Regions from separate parts of the Salinibacterium sp. SWN139 genome, predicted to be linked through region 2. Evidence: riboswitches for the same ligand, from Rfam matches in the RefSeq annotation. Region 2 holds a riboswitch; each other region holds the start of a gene.
The links. Region 2 has a riboswitch for thiamine pyrophosphate ahead of I6E74_RS10800 (MFS transporter). Riboswitches for the same ligand answer to the same signal wherever they lie in the genome.
Positions count from the first base shown of each region.

Region 1: it holds a riboswitch for thiamine pyrophosphate, as region 2 does, so the genes downstream of both, I6E74_RS06560 (ECF transporter S component) here and I6E74_RS10800 (MFS transporter) in region 2, are expected to answer to the same signal.
Region 3: it holds a riboswitch for thiamine pyrophosphate, as region 2 does, so the genes downstream of both, thiM (hydroxyethylthiazole kinase) here and I6E74_RS10800 (MFS transporter) in region 2, are expected to answer to the same signal.

Region 1 is NZ_JADYWV010000002.1:288,595-295,587, forward strand. Features, by position in the region: gene I6E74_RS06520 (thioredoxin family protein) at 1-150, opposite strand, end outside; gene I6E74_RS06525 (hypothetical protein) at 209-649, opposite strand; gene I6E74_RS06530 (hypothetical protein) at 796-1,422, shown strand; gene I6E74_RS06535 (glucose-6-phosphate dehydrogenase) at 1,455-2,822, shown strand; gene I6E74_RS06540 (SRPBCC family protein) at 2,819-3,313, shown strand; gene I6E74_RS06545 (VanZ family protein) at 3,416-3,859, shown strand; gene I6E74_RS06550 (DUF3097 domain-containing protein) at 3,856-4,701, shown strand; gene I6E74_RS06555 (LLM class F420-dependent oxidoreductase) at 4,714-5,640, opposite strand; TPP riboswitch at 5,667-5,775, shown strand; gene I6E74_RS06560 (ECF transporter S component) at 5,809-6,435, shown strand; gene I6E74_RS06565 (ABC transporter ATP-binding protein) at 6,507-6,993, shown strand, end outside.
Region 2 is NZ_JADYWV010000003.1:172,361-179,353, reverse strand. Features, by position in the region: gene I6E74_RS10805 (Ppx/GppA phosphatase family protein) at 1-225, shown strand, start outside; gene I6E74_RS10800 (MFS transporter) at 263-1,606, opposite strand; TPP riboswitch at 1,597-1,706, opposite strand; gene I6E74_RS10795 (iron-containing redox enzyme family protein) at 1,869-3,005, shown strand; gene I6E74_RS10790 (CDGSH iron-sulfur domain-containing protein) at 3,002-3,229, shown strand; gene I6E74_RS10785 (PPOX class F420-dependent oxidoreductase) at 3,255-3,644, shown strand; gene I6E74_RS10780 (VWA domain-containing protein) at 3,961-5,706, shown strand; gene ctlX (citrulline utilization hydrolase CtlX) at 5,797-6,789, opposite strand; gene I6E74_RS10770 (ornithine cyclodeaminase) at 6,797-6,993, opposite strand, start outside.
Region 3 is NZ_JADYWV010000002.1:936,458-943,450, reverse strand. Features, by position in the region: gene I6E74_RS09700 (prephenate dehydrogenase) at 1-232, shown strand, start outside; gene cmk ((d)CMP kinase) at 229-903, shown strand; gene der (ribosome biogenesis GTPase Der) at 918-2,438, shown strand; gene I6E74_RS09685 (MDR family MFS transporter) at 2,623-4,131, opposite strand; TPP riboswitch at 4,313-4,404, shown strand; gene thiM (hydroxyethylthiazole kinase) at 4,396-5,205, shown strand; gene thiE (thiamine phosphate synthase) at 5,202-5,930, shown strand; gene I6E74_RS09670 (bifunctional hydroxymethylpyrimidine kinase/phosphomethylpyrimidine kinase) at 5,927-6,993, shown strand, end outside.

The sequences.
Region 1 (6,993 bases), on a different contig from region 2:
GGAGTCGCTCGAGCTCTCAGCGCTCTGAGACGTGCTGTCGGTGGCCGTCGACTCGTCAGAGCTGTTCGGGTTCTGGGCTGCGACGATCGAGACTGCTGCAATCACAACGACGGCAAGAGCAACAATGACCGCGAGAATTCGCTTGTTCATGCCACCTAGTAACGCACGGAGCGTCTCAAAACTTCCGCGCTCGGCGAAATTTCTCTGGCTATACCCAGACTTCAGCGGTGTGCGAATACAGCTTGAGATCGCCGAAAGTTAGGGCACCCGTGAATCTGGCTCGCGTATACGGGAGTAAAACCATGAGTGCTGCGCCCGCTTTATGCTCGATTCGCACTTCGATCGCGTCGGACTTGAGCGACGCCACTCTCGTGTTCGAGACGATGGCACTGCAGCGAGAAATTGCGGCCATTTGGCGCAACTGCGTCACGGTTTGCGCGATAAGTTTTTCGGCATCCAAGTGCTTCTTCTTCAGCGCTTCGTCAGCGGTCATTTCAAGCACCCGGCCGCTGCCATCCGTCATGAGCGCGAACGTCATGAACTCACTCGCATGTCCCAAATGGCTTCGTGCCACATTGAGCGCAGAGTCGAGAATTCGATCAACGTCAGCCTGCTGCTCGGCGTTGAGCGCGTCCCTCCACGATTTCATATTCCAAACCGTAGCGACTCTCACCCCCGATTGTCGTGCAAAGCGCCCAAATCACCCGCGTTTTGGTGTCAAGACTGATTCTCACGTTGTGTCGTCGATTACGCGGATTCTCCACGTTCGTCGTACCGCTGCGCTAACGTCGAACCATGCAAAAAGCGCAGCTAACCAGTGCACAGCGGGGCCATTCTCTTGTTGCGGGAGCGGTATCGCACGCCTTCTTCTCTATCGGCTGGCTCATGTTGGGCTTCGTCGCCCTCGGTGGCGGGCTCACCTTGCTCGTAGGCGGCACCGCCTCCGGTGTCAGCGGTCTCTTCGGCGACGTTCCGGCGGTGCGCGATTTCGTGAGCGGCGCAGGCAGCGTGATCGGCACCGTGATCATCGTCGTCGGCATCGTCGCGGTGCTCCTAGTGGCGCTCGCCGCTTTCGCGAGCGTGTTCTTGCTCAAGCGTGGTTCTGTGCGCAAGCCGTGGCAGGTCACCTTCCAATCCCTCGGCATTGTCGCCCTGCTTGATGTTCCGCTCTTTGTGGCCTACCTCACGTTCGCCGCGAACGTCACAGACTCTGCTGTCGGTGGCACTGTTCTTCTCGGCCCCGTCGTCGGCATCCTTGGCTCCGCCGTCGTCGGCGCCATCGTCTGGTGGTGGATGACATGGTCGCGTCGCGGATCAGCGTCCACATTCGCTGGCGTCACGGCCACCGCATCCGCAACTGCTGTTCCGACTCAGCAACCGCCGAGCGTCGATAGTGATACTGGCAGTAGCGAAACGAAGTAGCACGACCTTCAGCAGTATCGAGCAGAGAGTGCATGATGACGGCACGGATTGAAACACTGATCATCTTGGGTGCCGGCGGCGACCTCACCTCCCGCCTGCTACTGCCTGGCCTCGCGTCGTATCTGGCCAGTGACGAAGCTGAAGAGCTCACTGTTATTGGCGTGGATCGTCAAGAAATGGATGACGCAGCCTGGCAGAAGCGCGTCTCGGCCTCCTTCGCTGCACACGCTTCGCCCACGTCTGATGCCGTTGCTGGTGCAGCGCACTACGTGCAGGCCGACGTCACCAACGCGCAGCAAGTGCGCCAGGTGATCGAATCGGCTACCGGCCGCGTCGCCTTGTATTTTGCGTTGCCTCCCGCGATCGCCCAACAGGTTGTTTCGGTGTTGGCGACATTCGATTTGCCCGCCGGGATCGTGCTTGCCCTCGAGAAGCCGTTCGGAAGCGATGAGGCTAGCGCCCGCGATTTGAACCGGGTGTTGCAGGCGATCGTGCCCGAGGAACAGGTCTTTCGTGTTGACCATTTCTTGGGCAAGTCGACGGTGCTGAACCTTATAGGTTTGCGATTCGCGAACCGCATTTTTGAGCCATTGTTGGGGGCTCCGAACGTGGCGAAGGTTGAGCTCATTTTTGATGAGGCCCTCGCTCTCGAAGGTCGTGCCGGTTATTACGATCGCGCTGGCGCTGTTGTCGACATGATCCAAAGCCATTTGCTGCTGGTCTTGGCACTGACGGCAATGGAACCCCCGGCGAGTGTGAGCTCAGAGGATTTGCGGGGGTCGATGGCCCAGGTGCTTCGTGCAACGCGGGTGCAAACGCTCGACGGCACGTGCGCTCGGCGTGCACGCTACACGGCGGGCACCATCGGCGACCGCGAGCTTCCGGCCTACGTTGACGAAGATGGTGTGAATCCTGATTTCAGCACAGAGACTTTGGCTGAAGTGACGTTCGAGATCGATAACTGGCGTTGGGCTGGTGTGCCGTTTGTGTTGCGTTCAGGCAAGGCTCTGGGCAAAGCTCGCCAAGACATCGTGATCACGTTTGCGCCGGTGCCGCATCTTCCTTATGGCCTCACGGGCAGCGAAGATCCGGCGAAACTTACTATTTCGATCAAGCCAGCGACTCTCGAACTCGACCTCATCGTGAACGGTGCCGGCGACCCCTTCTCGCTCGACCGCACTCAACTGACGACAACCCTTGGCGATCCGGCCATGAGCGCCTATGGCGAGGTGATCGCCTCTCTCGTTGATGGGGATCCCGTGCTGTCGGTGCGCGGTGATATTGCCGAGCAGTGCTGGCGAATAGTCGCTCCCGTACTCGACGGTTTCCGCAACAATCAGGTTCCGCTTGAGGAGTATCCGGCAGGCTCGCCCGGCCCCGAATCGTGGGAATCCGAATGACTCGCGCCGGCCAGCGGGGAGTCACGGCGACCGCGCACGCCCGCACGCGAGCGAGTGCTCAGCAGGCTTACGATTTCTCGGGGCCGCTTGACCCTGCACAGTTCTATCCTCGCTTCGGCCCCTTGCCCGCCGTCGTCACGGTGCTCGAGCAGTCCGGAACGTGGGATGCCGTCGGTCACACCCGACGCCTCGTGCTCTCCGATGGCGGCCACGTGATCGAGACGATCACCGACGCCGCTGCGCCCGAATTGTTTGCTTACGAGCTCAGTGAATTTCAGAAACTCTTTGGGCTGCTCGTTTCTGGTGCCCGAGCCGAGTGGCGGTTCGACGACCGCACCACCGGTTCGCGCATCCGCTGGAGTTATACCTTCTTCGCTAAGCCGGCCCGCGGCTGGATCGTGTGGTTGATTATTCGACTGTGGTGGGGGCGTTACATGCGTCGTGTGCTGCCGCCGATCGCACGTGAAGTGGAGCGGCTGGCAGCCAACTAGGGGAGCGCAGTTATCGAATCGTTGCCATAAAAGGCGCTGTTCACATCCCGCTTCCACCCTTCTCACAACTTGCGCAAAGATGCGCTTGTGACAATGGCTGGTATGTTCCGATCGAGATTTGCCGTTGCGTTAGCCGCAGCGCTCTACTTCGCCGCCTTGGCGAGTCTCGCTTTCGTGATCGCTCCGGGCAGCAACGGTCGCTTTTGGATCTGGACCACCGTTGCGTTTATCCCCGTTGGCATTTTCTTGGTTGGCATGTTCGGTCGCCGCCGCTGGTGGGCAGCACTCGCCTTCAGCATCGTTGCCGCAGCATGGCTCGAAGCCGCCCAGACGGTGTGGATGCCCGTCGGCTACGCCGATGTCGTTGACATTCTGCTCTCGGCTATCGGTTCCGGAATTGGTGTTTCGGCCGCCGTGGGCGTCGCGCTCTGGCGGGAGCATGCTCAACGTCCGGCAGTCGCATTCGCTCAACCGTCGACGAACCTTGCGAGCTCTCGTCGCGCCTCCGCCAGCAACTCGGCGGCACCGCTTAACCTCGATCGGTGACTGACGACCGCTATGCCCACGACGTTCTCGCTGATTTCTCTATCAAGCGCGGGCCAGCAGTGCTCCCGAAAGTGCCCATCGAATCCGGGATGGTCGTCGAAGTCATCGCGGACGGCTACGTTGGTGCCCTGGTAGGTTTCGCCAACGGGCTCATGGAACTCGAAGACCGTCGGGGCTCCGCTCGCGCGTTCCCTCTTGGCAGCGGCTATCTCATCGACGGTGTGCCAGTAGAGCTTGTCAAGCCCGCGCCGAAGGCTGCTGCTGCCCGCAAAACCGCCTCCGGGTCGTTTGCTGCCCCCGAGCAGCGTGCCCGCACAGCGCTCGCGAGTCGCATCTATGTTGAAGGTCGCCATGACGCGGAACTCGTCGAAAAAGTGTGGGGTGATGACCTACGCGCCGAAGGTGTCGTCGTCGAGTTTCTAGGCGGAATTGACGATCTCGAGAAGATCGTCGCAGACTTTGCCCCCACCTCTGACCGCAAGTTGGGAATCTTGGTAGATCACCTTGTTCCCGGCTCGAAGGAGAGCCGAATTGCGGATGCCGTGGGGCGCGGCAAGTACGGCAAGCATGCGCTTGTGGTCGGTCATCCATTCGTCGATGTCTGGCAGGCAGTGAAGCCGCAAAGCCTCGGAATTGCTGCCTGGCCTACGGTGCCGCGCACGATCGAGTGGAAGCACGGCATCTGTGAAACATTCGGCTGGCCGCATGAAGACCAAGCCGATATCGCCCGCGCGTGGCAGTTCATTCTGTCGAAGGTCACCAACTTCGGTGACCTTGAGCCAGCGCTCTTGGGGCGCGTTGAGCACCTCATCGACTTTGTCACGGTCGATCAGGATGCCTAGCGCCGAGCGCGCTTAGTCGAGTTGCGGCGCGACCTCGCGAGCGAGGAAGTCGAGCTGGTCGAGATCGTGGAAGTCCATGATCTGGAAGTACACGCGAGTGAATCCGAGGGCCTGCAGCTCTGAAATCTTGTCGACGACCTCGCTGGCAGTTCCCGCGAAGCCGCCAAGACGCAGGTCGGCGGGAGTTGAGTTGGCTGCGGTAGCACGCGCTTCGATCTGAGCTTCGGTGGCGCCGACAGCAGTCGTGCCAGCAATGGAAAGTACGAGGGTGGCGGGGTCGCGGTCGAAGTGCTCGCACGTGGCACGCACGCGGTTGATGCGCTCCTTCAGCGGTGCGATGGTTGCGAAGCCCGCGTTGTATTCGGCGGCGAACTGAGCGGTGAGCGCCGGCGTACGGCTTGGACCGCTGCCGCCGATGATGATCGGTAACGGGTTCTGCACGGGCTTCGGCAGCGCGGGAGATTGGCTCAGCTGGTAGTGCTTGCCCTCATACGAGAAGGTCTTTCCCAGCTCCGTTGCCCAGATGCCGGTGATCACGTCGAGCTGCTCCTCGAGCATCCCGAATCGCTTCGCAGGAAAAGGGATGCCGTACGCAGCATGTTCACGTTCGAACCAGCCGGTGCCGAGCCCGAGCTCCACGCGACCGCCCGACATGTCGTCGACTTGAGCTACCTGAATGGCCAAAATTCCCGGATGCCGGAAGGTCGCCGAGGAGACGAGGGTCCCGAGTCGAATGGTCGAAGTCTCGCGCGCAAGCCCGGCCAGCGTCGTCCACGAATCAGTGGGGCCGGGCAGTCCGCCGTTGCGGTCATCCATCGTCACATAGTGGTCGGAGCGGAAATACCCGTTGAAGCCGAGCTTCTCTGCCGCTTGCGCCAGCACGAGCTGATCGGTGTAGCTGGCGCCGTTCTGAGGTTCGGTGAAGATGCGGAAGTCCATACCCCGAGCCTATTGATGATTAGACTGGGTGGCGAACACGGGAGTCCGGTGAGCCGGGCTGAGAGGGAGCTTCTCCAAGCTTCGACCGTCGAACCTGATCTGGATCATGCCAGCGCAGGGAGCAGACACTCTTGAAACCCGTGCCATTCACTAGTGAAAGGCACGAAAGTGACCACAACAGCACCATCCTCTTCCACGGCCGCACCGCTACGTTCACGTTTTCAGTGGCGGGTGATCGACATCGTCGTCGCGAGCGTTATCGGCGTCGCGAGCGGTTTGATCTTCGTTGTCTGGAACGTGGCCTCCACTCCAGCCTTGGCTCCGTTCGCAGCGCTCCTGCCTGGCCTGCAAGCCGTCGGTGGCGGGTTCTGGCTGTTCGCCGGTGTGCTTACGGCGCTCGTCATCCGCAAGCCTGGTGCTGCCATTTATGGTGAGATGGTCGCGGCGTCCGTCTCAGCGCTTATCGGTAACCAGTGGGGTGTACTCACCCTCGTGAGCGGGTTCACTCAGGGCCTGGGCGCCGAGATCGTGTTCGCGGCCTTCCTCTACGCCAATTGGCGCGCCAGCGGTGCGATTCTTGCGGGCGCCGGTGCCGGCCTCGCGATGGCGATTACTGACCTACTGCTCTGGTACCCCGGCTCCGCGCTTCCCTTCATCGTGATCTACACGATTGCCGCCATCGTCGGCGGAATGCTCATTGCCGGCCTCCTCTCGTGGCTCGCGACGCGCGGTATTGCCGCAACGGGAGCGCTCAACCGCTTCGGCGCTGGCCGCGAGATTGCGAAGCGAGTCTGACCCCCACCACGCCTGCTGGTGTCACTGTCGACGGATGGGGGTGGCGCCATTCCAGCAGGCTCGCCTGGGCGGTGCGTGGTCTCGACCTGCGCATTGACCCCGGCGAACGTGTATTGCTCCTCGGCGAATCCGGGGCGGGAAAGTCGACGTTTCTGCATGCCCTCGCCGGAGTAGTTGGCGACGACGAAGGCGAAACAGAGGGTTCGCTTCTCGTCGATGGCGAACATCCGGCCGCTCATCGTGGCCGCACGGGGTTGGTGATTCAAGACCCCGACAGTCAAGTTATCTTGGAGCGCGTCGGAGATGATGTTGCTTTCGGTTGCGAAAACTTGGGTGTACCGCGCGACGAGATCTGGTTGCGCGTGCGCGATAGTCTCGCTGCGGTCGGTCTCGACGTGTCCCTCGATCGCAACACCAGCGCACTGTCAGGTGGTCAGAAACAACGGCTCGCGCTCGCCGGAGTGCTGGCTATGAGGCCCGGCCTGATTGTGCTCGACGAACCGACGGCGAACCTTGACCCTGAGGGGGTGACCGAGGTTCGGGATGCCGTCATCCGGG
Region 2 (6,993 bases):
CGATCTTGCGAAGCGCTCACCCTCATGCCCCGCGCCGAACGCGAAGCGCTTCCCTACATGCACCCCGGCCGTGTCGACGTGATCGCCTCGGGGGCCGTCATCTGGGCCACGGTGCTGCGTCGAGTGGCGGATGCCGCGGCTGCAGCAGGCCACCCGCTCGAGTGGGTCACGACCAGCGAGCACGACATCCTCGATGGCGTCGCCCTCTCACTCGCGACTGACTAGCTGAGGGGTTGCCAGCTGGACGGACTGGCTCCGCTAACTAAGCGAGCGGTGCTGACTCACCAGCGTCGAGGTCGACCCGCGCCGTCTCGGGCCCGAGGAACGCCCCCACGGCGATCAGCACCCCGCCGAGCGCGAGTAGCGCAGCCACGGCGCCCTGCTGCCCGAGCACGCTCTGCAGCGCGGGCAGGTAGTACGGGTAGAGCGCCGGGATCACGATCGACAGGCTGTACCCGACCCCGTAGCCGCTCGCGCGCACCGAAGTGGGGAACCGCTCCACGAGGTACGCCCCGACCGGTCCGTAGGCCGAGACCGTCACGACTTGCAGCACGACCACTCCGAGCACGAGCTGGCCCAGGCTGGGTGCCGCGAAGACCGCGAGAAAGGCGAGTGGCCCCGCAGCCGCCGTCAGCATCCCGAAGCCGATAAAGAAGCGTCGCCGCCCCGTGAACGTCGAGAGGTGACCGCAGGCTGCCATCGTGAGAGCGGATGCCGCGGTGCCGATCATCATCGTGAACGACAGGGTTCGACCATCCAATGTCCCCGTCGCACCCAGCGCCCCCGCGCCGGAGCCAAGCTGCCCAGCCAGCACCGGAATCGCCATATTCGTGAGCAACCAGAGCCCGCTCATCATGATGAACACCTGCCAAAGCGCACGACGGTGGCGACCCACCAGAATCTCTTTCAGCGGGTTCGCGCGCTGCACCGGTCGCTTCCATTGCGGCGACTCTTCGACGCGCGCACGGTAGTAGAACAGCATCGTGAACGCGAGCAGTGATCCAAGCACGAAGAGCGTTCGCCAACCCCACTGGTTATAAGCGGCGGCGTCGAGCACGCTCTGCAGCACAAACACCATGCCCGCGATCGAGGCGTTGGCCCAGGGTGACATCCACATGATGAGGCCGCTGACGAGGCCGCGCCGTTCGGGCCGCGACCATTCCATCGCGAGGGGGATGGCGGAGGTGTATTCGCCGCCAAGGAAGATGCCGCCGATAAACCGCAGCAGCAGAATTGCCGCCAACGTGCCGCCGCCGAGCACGGTGTGGTCGGGCACGAACGCGATCAGCAGTGTCGTGAGCGCGACACCGAGTAGAGCGACCTTCGTGGTTGCCGTTCGCCCGATTCGGTCGGAAACGGACCCGAAAATCGCCGCCCCGATCGGTCGGCCAAGCAGGGTTGCGACAAAGATCAGGCCGGCGTTTTCGACCAGATTGTCCGAGCCAAACAACTGAGCGGATGCGGGAGCCAGCGCAATGACCGGCAAGAAGATGTCGAACTGGTCGACATAGTTGCCGAAGATCCCGCCGCGCACAGCGCGACGTGTAGCTAACGGAGCCGCAGGGGAGGCAGACGGAACAGCGGAGATCGAATGTGTGGGGCGCATGAGCCGTACTTCCTTCGCCGGCATTACCCGGTAGGTTCGACGGTCGAAGCTGCGTCAGCTCCCTCTCAGCCCCTGCATTAGGGCTCCCGTGGGGACGCCACCAACCTAACACTCCGCTGCGGTCAAAAAACCGGCAAAGTCCCAAGAATCGCGCAGCAATCTTCCAGCCCGACCGTCAAAGATTCCATGAGTAAAGCTGAACGATCGGCGGAGATCGTACAACGATTCAATCCCCACTTTCAGATGAAAAGGAGAGGTCATTATGGCCACAAGCGAGAACTCTCTTCCCGGAAATTCGGCAGAGTACGACAAATGGTGCAATGAAGAGATCGAGGCCCGTGGCCCGATTAGCGAGCTGCTGCTTGACGCCTTTTCACAGCAGAGCAAACCGCAAGAGATTGTGGGATTGCCTGAAGCTGTAGCGTCCGCTGTCGAAAGCGGCCGGGATTTCATTCGCGATGAAGACGTGCAATTGTCGCTGTTCCTGCTCTATGGCCTCTACTACGGGGCCGTGGTGGAAAATGGCGATCGCTGGGAGTGGGATCTGGGCACTATCGCGGCGCGCCTCGATCTTGAGCAGGCGTTCGAGGCGCAGCTCCGTGCGGTGGTGACCATTCCGGAGTTGCCGAACGCTGCGGACGAGGATGTCGCTGCCGCCCTTTTTGAGTTCACCAGCGCAGACTCCGGCCCGAGTCTCTCTCGCTATGTGGCAAAGAAACTCACGGCGGATCAAGCCCACGAGTACTTGGTGCAGCGCTCGATCTATACGTTGAAGGAAGCTGACCCGCACTCCTGGGCAATTCCGCGCCTTCGCGGTCGGGCCAAGGCGGCGCTGGTCGAGATTCAGTCCGATGAGTATGGCGCCGGGCGCCGAGATCGGATGCACTCCGAAATTTATGCTCGCACCATGCGCGGTGTGGGGCTCGATTCGCGGTATGGCGCGTACCTCAACTACGCGCCAGCAATCACGCTGGCGTCGTTCAACATGATGTCGATGTTTGGGCTCCATCGCCGACTTCGCGGGGCCATCGTCGGTCACCTGGCGGCATTCGAAATGACGTCATCGATCCCCAACAAGCTGTATGCGCGTGGCTTCCGCCGCCTCGGTTACGGAGACGATGTCACCGAGTACTTCGATGAGCATGTGGAAGCCGATGCGGTTCATGAACAGATTGCGGCGCGCGACTTGGCTGGCGGTTTGGCGGAGAGCGAGCCAGCGTTGCTGAGCGAGATTTTCTTTGGCGCGGGTGCGTGCCTCCTCCTTGACGAGTGGGTGGCGAAGCACATGCTGGAGTCGTTCGAGGCCGGGCGTTCGTCGCTTCGAAAGCCTCTCGCGGCGCTGACGACCGGCGACTTCGCGAACGATTCCAACCCGATCGGAGAGGTGGCGGCACGATGAACAAGCAGTCTCACAATTCCCCTGAGGCGCGCGGCTCTGACGATGTCGAAGTGGTTGCTTGTGCCGACGGACCGCTTCTGGTTCGAGGCACAATTAATTTGCGATCGTCAGACGGCGAGCCCATTCCTCAATCACGGCGCACCGTCGCGCTCTGCCGCTGTGGAGTCTCAGACATCAAGCCGTTTTGTGATGGAACTCACAAACTCGTCAACTTCAAGGCGTAGTGGCGCAGGCGGCGATAATGGGGAGATGACTTCTCCTGAATTCTCCGCTCTGGCCACCGAGCCTTATGTGTCGCTCACTACTTTCCGCAAGTCGGGGGATGCAGTCTCCACCCCGGTGTGGATTGTTGCGGATGGCGATCGCATGTTTGTCACGACGGCGCCCCATTCGGGCAAGGTGAAGCGCATCGCTCATACTGATCGCGTCGAACTGACCGCGTGCGACATGCGTGGCACGATCACCGAGGGTGCAGCCACGGTGCCGGCGACAGCGAGTGTTCATCATGATGCCGAGACTTTGGATGCCATGGATGCGGCTCTCAAGAAAAAGTACGGTGCCAAGTACACCGCAATCCGTCTCGCGCAGAAGCTTCGCGGCACTGCAGGGCAATCCGTTGCGATCGAGTTGCGCGCGTAGGTTCGCATCATTTGAGGAACGAGTGCAGCCTCTGATCAGCAGGTTGTGGCGCGGGCGACGGGAAACTACCGTTGCGGCAATGAACGGCGTTAGAGGCCAGTAAGCACTTTATCCCCATGCAAAGATCTTGCGCGAGGAGAGAAAGTCAGGCGTCTCACCGGGATATTCGTTGGTTTCACGCAACGATACTGAGAATAACCTGTGTAAGGCCGTTTTATTGAAGCGAAATTGTGTCACTATTGTGTAGGCCCCCGAAAGGGGGTCAACTCTTGGTTCCCCCGAAATCAAGTGCACCCGTGATCGATGGAGTCCCCCTGTGTCCCGACCCCGCCACCGTTCCAGAACAATTAAATCCTGGTTCCTCCGCGCTAGTACACCCGTCCTCGCAACCCTGCTCACCCTGTCCCTCGCCGGTGGTGGCGCTCTCGTAGCGCTTGCTGCCCAGAACAAGCTCGACGATTTTGTGGCCCAGACTTTCGGATGCCCGAATGCCACCGAACTTGTCGTCGTCACCGATCCCACCATTTCGTCGACCGTCCAAACCGTCGCGAATGCTTTCAATGCGGAGCACGTTGGTCAGTGCCTCTCGGCCACAATCGTGACGCAGCGCTCCGCGGATACCGCGGCATTGCTGGCATCCGGCACCTCCACTGGTGCTGACGCCTGGATTCCTGATTCGCCGATTTGGTTGAACCGAGTGGAAAGCACCGCGACCGCTCTCGGACGCGAAATCCCCAAGACGCAGGAGTGGGATTCGATCGCATCGAGCCCGCTTGTGCTGGCAACCCCGGCCGTGAAGGTCGCTGAATTCGAAGCGTCGGAGGTGGGCTGGGGTGCGATCCTCGACGGTCGGTACCGCACGCTTCTGCCCGACCCCGAGTCGTCATCGTCCAGCATGATCGCGCTCGCGACTCTCAATGATCTTGCTGCGGATGGCGATGCTGAAGACTTTGATCGTGTGCTGATGAATCTCGGGCGCTCGATTCCCGATTCGACAAAGGCGGCGTTCGCTGAGCTTCAGATCTCTGACTCACGAACGGTTGCTCTCGCGACGGAACGAGAGATCGTGGAGCACAACGCGTCGAGCCCTGACGAGCCTCTGGTGGCGCTCTACCCGTCCGAAGGAACTGTTGCGCTGACCTATCCGTTCGTGGTCGTGGAGAACTCCACTCTGAGCGAAGTTGAAGCCTCGCGCCTCACCGAAGAAGAACAAACGGAGCTCGCTGAGATCGAAACGGCGCGCACGAAGCTGCTTGAGGAGTTCGCTGATCTTGTTCGCGGCTCTTCGCAGGTATTGAACGCCGAGGGCTTCCGCGATAACGCTGGTGAAGGTGAGATCCTCGCTTCCGGTGTTATCGCCGCGCCCGTAGCCACCAAGTCGGTGGGAGACACCGACGAACTCGTCAGTATCCTGCGCAACTGGAACTCTCTCAACCTGCGCTCACGCATCCTCACGGTTGTTGATGTGTCAGGTTCCATGCTGGAACGAGCGTGGGATGGTCAGCGCCGCATCGAGATGTTCCAGAACTCGGCTGAGGATGCCTTCAGCACGCTTTCAGAGGATGATGAGCTGGGCATGTGGCTCTTCTCGAAGGAGCGTGTTGGCGAGGAAGACTGGGAAGACGTTGCAGGCATCCGATCGATGAATGACCCGGAGCATGTTGAGAGTCTTCAGGAAATCATCGACACTCTACCGTCGCGCATCAACGGCTACACCGGCCTCAATGACACCGTGCTCGCTGCGGTCACCCATGTGCGAGACGACTTTGATCCCGACAAAGTCAACTCAGTGGTTCTGATCACCGATGGTCGCAACGAAGACGACAACGGCATTTCCTTGGAGACGCTGGTTGACGAGCTGAACGCAATGATCGATGTCAACACAGATGAGCCCGTTCCCGTGGTTCTCGTCGGAATTGGCCCAGACACCGACGTCGAAGCGATGCGAAAGATCGCCCAGGTCACCGGTGGAACGGCCTACCAAGCAAACAACCCCACTGAGCTCAGTAACGTGATGCTTGAGGCGTTGTCACAGCGCGACTGCCGCCCGAACTGCAGTTAGCGAACGCCCAGCACCCTGCGACACCACTGGTGGCGCAGGTCGCTGAGGTCTGTGGCGAAGGCGGAGGGACCCGCTTCCACCACAGATTGGCTAGGCGCCTGCTGTCGGGGCTGCTTCGGCAGCGTCGGCAGCAGGAACGCCGGCGGCAACATCCGCGGCCATGCGTGAACGACGATCCAAATGGATGCCGGCCACCATGCAGCGCACTGAGCCACCGGCCAACTCGATCGTCGGAATGTCGAGCGGCACGATCTCGCAGCTGGCTTCGATCACCGAGCGCTGAGCGCGAGTGAGACTCGCGAGTGCGCGGTTTGAGAGGGCCAAGATGCGGCCGTTCGGAGTCCTCAGCTCGAGAGCATTTCCCGCAAAGTTAGCAATCTGCTCAGCCGTGAGGTCGATCAGCGTGCGACCGGGGGCGGTCAGGCGCTCGGCCATTTCCATGCGGCGATCTCCCGACGTAATCAGATCGAGCCCGATCATGGCGAAGTCGGTCGCAATGCACATCATGACGTTGGTGTGATAAATCGGCACACCGTGGCTGTCGCGGGCCTCAAACATCATTGGCTCATAGCCGAAGGATGCGCAGAACCGTTCGAGCGCGAGCGGGTTGGCGCGGTGCGATTCTGCCGCATACGCGACCCGGTTGGTGTGGTCGATGACCATCGCGCCGGTGCCCTCAAGGTAGATGCCGTCGTGCTCTAATCCGGAATAGTCCACGACATCCTGCACCCGAAAGTCATGCTTCAACATTTCAATGACATCGGTGCGTCGCTCGGTGCGCCGGTTTGGAGCAAACATCGGATACACCGCAACGCGGCCACCACTGTGCGTCGAGAACCAGTTGTTCGGGAACACACTGTCGGGCCGAGTGCTCTCCTCATCCTCAAACACGTGGATGTTGACGCCCGCGTCACGCAACGTCTCGGCCACCTGGGTGGACTCGTCGTACGCGGCGCGAGCAATCTCATCCGGAGTGCGGCTGGGGTCAGTCGACTGGAAGGCATTGTCGCCCGCAGTTTGGCTATTCGGTGTGAAACGGTGCGGGCGGATGAGAACAGCGGCCGAAGGGGCCTGAACGCTCATCGGTGGCCTACGCGGTCAGTACAGGAACGCGCGACACGAGCGAGAACAGATCCTTGGGGTCAGCAGGGTCGGCAATCAGGTCAAGGTTCGTTGCATAGTCGGTGTCGCGAACAGCGTCGAAGACGTAGCGCAGTGCCGAGAAGTCTTCGATCGCGAAGCCAACGGAGTCGAAGAGTGTCACTTCCTCAGCGGAGCTGCGGCCCG
Region 3 (6,993 bases), on a different contig from region 2:
GAGCAAGCACTTCAGCCAACTGGTCGTCATGGTCGATGACAAGCCAGGTGAGCTCGCCCGACTGCTCACCGAAATCGGCGAAGCCGACGTGAACATGGAAGACTTGCGCCTTGAGCATTCACCGGGTGCCCAATTCGGTTTGGCCGAAATCTCGGTGCTGCCCGAAAAGGAAGCCGTATTGATAAGCGAGCTCGAAGCTCGTGGTTGGAAGATTGCAGAGACTTTCGCGTGAACAAGAACCCGTCGTTTGTTGTGGTGGCCGTTGATGGCCCGGCCGGCAGTGGAAAGTCGAGTGTGTCGAAAGCGACCGCTCGCGAACTCGGCTTCGACTACCTCGACACCGGAGCTGCCTACCGCGGTTTCGCGCTGCACTGCCTCGAACGCGGTGTCGACACACTGGGGCCCGGCGACGTCATCGAGACGCTTCCACGCTTTGAGTACTCCATCGGTATCGACCCCGACAACTACTTCGTGAAGGTCGACTCGGAGATCGTGACCGACGACATCCGCGAACCCCGCATCACGGGCGTCGTGTCGAACATCGCGCGCGTGCCCGAAGTGCGGCAGTACATGGTCGATCTGTTCCGCAGCATCATCGCGGGAAGCGAAAAACCCGGAATTGTGGTCGAAGGACGCGACATCACAACCGTGGTTGCACCGGACGCTCAGGCTCGAATTCTGCTCACAGCCAGTGAAGAAGCTAGGATGGGAAGACGTGCGGCCGAACTCTCCGGAGAATCGAGCACGACAACCGCGCAACAACTCAGTTATCGAGATGCGCAGGACTCCAAAGTCGTGGACTTCATGAACGCCGCCGATGGAGTCATCACCATTGATTCCACCAATCTTGACTTCGATCAAACCGTGACGGCCGTCGCGAGTTTTGTTCGCTCCAGCATGTAAACAAAGGACTACCCATGGCCGATCATTCGCCCGCCGAAGACGACTTTCCCGAACTGAACCCAGATCTGGTTGAGCGTCTTTCGGGAATGAACGAAGAAGAGGCTGCTCAGCGCACGTCTGCGCTCCGCGCCGGCCTGAGCGACTACGACCTCGAAGACGACGACCTCGCGGTTCTCGACTCCGCATCCGATGACCCGGATGCTATCTACTACCTGCCTGCCCTGCCGGTTCTCGCGATCGTTGGTCGCCCGAACGTTGGCAAGTCAGCACTCGTGAACCGCATCATCGGTCGTCGTGAAGCTGTTGTGGAGGACACCCCCGGTGTTACCCGCGACCGCGTCAACTACAAGGCCGAGTGGAACAACCGTCACTTCACCATCGTCGACACCGGCGGCTGGGAGCCCGACGCTAAGGGCATCGACGCCTCTGTCGCTGCTCAGGCTGAGATTGCAATCGACCTCGCCGACGCTGTGCTCTTTGTGGTGGATGCCACGGTTGGTCCCACCTCCACCGACGAGCACGTCGTGCGCATGCTTCGCGCCACCAAGAAGCCCGTAATTTTGGTCGCCAACAAGGTTGACGACATCCACCAGGAATCGGATGCCGCAGCGCTCTGGAGCCTCGGCCTCGGTCAGCCGTGGCCGTCATCCGCCGTTCACGGCCGTGGTGTTGCGGACCTGCTCGACCACGTGCTCACGGTGCTGCCGGAGATTTCGACTGTGGCCAAGGAAGAAGTGGGTGGCCCGCGCCGCGTTGCTATCCTCGGTCGCCCGAACGTCGGCAAGTCGAGCTTGCTCAACAAGACCGCTGGCGAAGAGCGCGTTGTTGTCAACGACCTCGCCGGCACGACTCGCGACCCGGTTGACGAGCAGATTGAGCTCGGCGGCAAGTTCTGGCGCTTCGTTGACACCGCCGGCATCCGCCGTCGTGTTGCTTTGGCGCAGGGCGCTGACTTCTATGCAACGCTGCGCACCAGCGCTGCACTGGAAAAAGCTGAAGTTGCCGTCGTCATCTTCGATGTCAGCCAGCCGCTCAGCGTTCAAGACCTCAAGATCGTTGACCTCGTGCTCGAATCGGGCCGTGCGCTCGTTCTGGCCTTCAACAAGTGGGACCTTCTCGACGACGAACGTCGCGATCTGCTCGAGCGTGAGATCGACAAGGACCTCGCGCACGTCGCTTGGGCTCCTCGCGTGAACATCTCGGCTAAGACCGGTCGTCACATGGAGAAGCTGGTTCCGGCTCTCGAGCTGGCGTTGGCGTCGTGGGATACCCGCATTCCGACCGGTAAGTTCAACGCGCTTCTGGCCGAACTTACGCAGGAGCACCCTCACCCGCTTCGTGGTGGCAAGCAGCCGCGCATCCTCTTTGGTACGCAGGCATCGAGCCGCCCGCCAACGTTCGTGCTCTTCACGACCGGGTTCCTGGACCCGCAGTACCGTCGATTCATTACGCGTCGACTGCGCGAGATCTTCGGCTTCGATGGCAGCCCTATCCAGGTCAACATGCGTGTGCGTGAGAAGCGCAAGCGCAAGTAGGTTCTTGAGGTCACAGGCTTCGGCTTAACGCCAAACGGCGAGCCGCTCTCTTTCGAGAGTGGCTCGCCGTTTGTGCGTTAACCGTCGGGAAGTGCGGCCGGGTGTGCTGCGGGGGTGTGACGTCCGGGAGTATGACGCCCGGGAGTGAGCGGATGCCTGTTGGCGGTCCGCTCACACCGTGCGGTTAGTGAGCGACGGGAGCGTCGCTCGGAGTCATTTCTGATTCGGGACGCTTCACGAAGAACGTGGCGACAATCGCGAAGAGCGAGATAATGCCGCCGGCCATGAACGCGAGGCGCACACCTCCAGCAAGCGCTGTCGCCTCTGGCGCGCCTTCAGCGGCAAGGGCGACCGACTGCACCGTGAGGAGTGCGATGAACAGTGCTGTGCCTGCAGCGCCCGCAAGTTGCTGCACGGTGCTGATGGTGGCGCTGCCGTGCGAGTAGAGGTGCGGCTTGAGCGTGCCCAGCGCCGAGGTGAAGAGCGGCGTGAACATGAACGCGAGTCCGATGCTCATGGGAACGTGGATGGCGACGACCATGAGCGGTGAGCTGGTTTCGGAGAGCAGCGTGAAGCTCCACAACGATGCGCTCACCAGTATCGAGCCCGGAATCATGAGGGGGCGCGGGCCGACCTTGTCGTAGAGGCGGCCAACGAAGGGGCTCAAGAACCCCATGACGAGGCTGCCGGGCAGTACGAGCAGTCCGCTCTGGATGGGTTCGAGTCCGAGAACGTTTTGCGTGAACATGGGCAGCAGGATGATGGTGCCAAACAGGGCAGCCATCATGACCATCATGAGGCCGATTGCGACGGCAAAGCCGGGGGCGGCGAAAGTGCGGAGGTCGAGAAGGGCGCTGTCTGTTTTCTGCAGTTTTAGTTGGCGGATGATGAACAGCACGAGGCTGATGGCGCCGGCGCTGATGGGGATGGCTGGGGCGATGAGAACAGAGTCTCCGGCGGCTGATTCTCCGAGGCTGGAGAGCCCGTAGATCAGGCCGGAGAAGGCGATGGCCGAGAGGATGACCGACAGCATGTCAATCGATACCTTGCGGGGGTCGGTGACGTTCTTTACCTTCGTGATGCCGAGCAGGAGAGCGGTGACAGAGATGGGGATCATGACGATGAAGACCCAGCGCCAGTCGAAGACGGCCAAGACGAGGCCAGCAACGGTTGGTCCGACGGCAGGGGCCATCGACATGACGATGGAAACGTTGCCCATGGTCTTGCCACGAGTTGCGGCAGGAACCAGAGTCATCACGGTTGTCATCAGCAGGGGGAGCATCATGGCGGTACCGGAGGCTTGAATCACCCGTCCCACAATCAGCACGGCAAAGGTGGGCGCCATAGCCCCCAGCAGAGTTCCGATGGTGAAGAGAGACATTGCGGTGATGAAGATGCCACGCGTCGTGAAGCGTTGGATGAGGAATCCGGTAATCGGAATCACCACGGCCATCGTGAGCATGAACGACGTCGACAACCGCTGAGCGGTGCTCGGTTCGATGTTGAGGTCTTCCATGATGCGGGGGATTGCCACGACGAGCGAGGTTTCGTTGAGGAACACCACGAAGGTGGCAGCGAGCATCAGGCCGATGACCAAACGGTTGCGGCCGCTGTTGTCGACCGGGCTGGCTGGCCCGTCATCGTAGGGGTCATAAAGAGGGATGCTGCCGGTGATCGGCGCCGTGCTGGTCATAGAAATCCTGTCGTGTGTGAAGCGGTAGGACGAAGCAGCAGCCGGGATTGAAAAGGGTGCACAGATCTTGCGTCATCTTTATTGTCGCTTGGTGCAACGACATCCGGCACTGAAATAGTCCACATTGCCTTTCGCCTGAGGCGAACACGACACCGTGCCAAGCCGCTATCGTGGAGGCACAACTTGTGACACGGGGTGCCCTGCGGGGCTGAGAACACACCCGTCGAACCTGATCTAGTTAGAACTAGCGAAGGGATGTCGTGCATGTCGCGTACGCCACCAAACTTTTTGACCGCCACTCAAGACGCGCTCGAGGCGGTGAGATCGACGTCGCCGCTCGTGCAGTGCATCACCAATAGCGTGGTGGTGGGCTTCACCGCCAACGCTCTGCTCGCCGTGGGCGCGGCACCGGCCATGGTGGATATCCCAGAGGAAGCGGGCATGTTCGCTGGGGTGGCATCCGGAGTGCTGATCAACCTGGGGACCTGTCGCGAGGAGCAGCGCGCTGCAGCCCTTGAAGCTGCGACGGCCGCCAACGCTGCCGGAACGCCGTGGGTGCTCGACCCGGTCGCTATCGGGGCTCTGCCAGTGCGCACACCGCTCGCGTATCGCCTGCGTGACCTCGGGCCCTCCATCGTGCGGGGCAACGCCTCAGAGATTCTGGCGCTCGCCGAGCTCGGTGAAGGCGGCCGTGGTGTCGACAGCACGAGCAGTGTGGATGCCGCACTCACCGCCGCGCAGATGCTCGCGCGGGTGACCGGCGGCGCTGTCGCGGTATCGGGAGCGACTGACCTCGTGACCGATGGCGTGAGCGTTGTGCGACTGACGAACGGGCATCCGGTGCTGACCAAGGTCACCGGTGGTGGCTGTGCACTCGGAGCGATCATGGCGGCGTTTGCGGCGGTGACTCCGGATGCGTTGACCGCGGCAGTAGCGGCGACGAGCGTGTACACGGTAGCGGCCGATCTCGCGGCGGAACGTTCGGCACTGCCGGGGAGTTTCGCGGTAGCGCTGTTGGATGCCCTGAGTGAAGTATCAGTAGACGACATTGCAGAACGGGCGGTGATCGCGTGAGCGGCGTGCGCGAGAACGAGAGAGCGGTAGGCAACGGTTTTCGCGAGAGCTTCGACCTCTCGACCTATCTCGTGACGGACTCGGCCCAGGCCCGCGCTGCCGGCCATGACTTGGTCGATCTTGTCTATGAGGCCGTCGCCGGGGGAGTGACCGTCGTTCAGATTCGGGAGAAGGACACTCCCGCCCATGAATTTCTCGACATCGTCTTGCGGGTGTCGACCGCAGTGGCACGGAAAGTGCCCGTGCTCGTCAATGACCGTGTCGACGTGTACCTAGCGGCCCGCGAAATGGGTGCCAAAGTCGCCGGAGTACATGTGGGGCAGAACGACTTGCCCGTGTCATCCGTTCGCGCACTTGTCGGGCCGGATGCCATTGTCGGGTTGAGCGCTTCTACCGAGGATCAGCTGTTTGCGGCGGGGGTGCGCTCTGCCGGGGTCGACTACGTCGGTATCGGCGCGCTGAACCCCACGACGACCAAGAAGGATGCTCCGGATGCTCTGGGGCATGCCCGCATGGCCGAGCTCGTCGCAGTCAGCAAACTGCCGACTGTGGCTATCGGCGGTATTGGGCTTGAGGATCTTCCGTTGTTGCGGGCCGCTGGCGCTGACGGTGCTGCGGTGGTGTCCGCTATCTGTGGCGCTGCCGACCCGCGAGAAGCGGCACGGGCGCTCGCCGCAGCGTGGGCCGGCATGGATAGGGCTGAAGACGAGGGGGAAGACGCGTGAGCAAAGTGCGGGTACCGCGGGTACTGAGCATCGCCGGCAGCGATCCTTCGGGTGGGGCCGGCATCCAGGCTGACCTCAAGTCGATTGCAGCCAATGGCGGCTACGGCATGGCGGCGATCACGGCGCTGACCGCCCAGAACACGCAGGGCGTGAGCGGCGTGCATGTGCCGCCGGCCTCGTTTCTGAAGGAACAGTTGGATGCCGTCAGCGACGACGTCACGATCGACTCGGTGAAGATTGGGATGCTCGGCACTCCGGAGGTCGTTGCTGTCGTGCAGGAATGGCTGGCGCGGGTCAAGCCGCCGCTCGTTGTGCTTGACCCGGTGATGGTTGCGACCAGTGGAGATCGCCTGCTGGATACCGAAGCCGAGCTGGCACTGCGGGAATTGGTGCGGATCAGCGATCTGGTGACACCGAACATCCCCGAGCTCGCGATTATTGCGGGGGAGCCTGCCGCCGAGACCTGGGACGAGGTGCTGGCGCAGGCGGGGCGAGTCTCTGCCTCCTACGGGGTGCGCGTATTAGCCAAGGGCGGCCACTTGAGTGGGGCCGAGGCTCCGGACGCGCTCGTGGATGCTCGTTTCGGGAACGCACCGATCGTGACTGAGTTCGCCGGCATCCGCCTAGAGACCACGAACACGCACGGAACGGGCTGTTCGCTGTCGAGTGCGCTCGCGACGCGCATTGCGGCGACTGGGGATTGGGCTGCCGCGGCGGGGGAGTCGAAGCGGTGGTTGAGCGAGAGCATCCGTGCCGGTGCAGCGCTGCAAGTGGGGAGCGGGCACGGGCCCATCAACCACTTTGCGGGGCTGTGGGCGCGTGGGGGCGTAGAGACGGCACCAACGGCGGCAGAGGTGCGGGAGCACTGGTGGGGCGAGATTGCGGGCATCCGCGCTCAGATCGACAACGGTGACTTTGTGCGGGCGCTGGGGGATGGTTCCCTCGAGCGGGGCGACTTCGTCTGGTACCTAGCTCAGGATGCGCTCTATCTGCGCGATTATGCGCGGGCGCTCGCCGAAGCCGCCCGGCTGGCACCCACCGCTGCGGAACAAGCCTTCTGGGC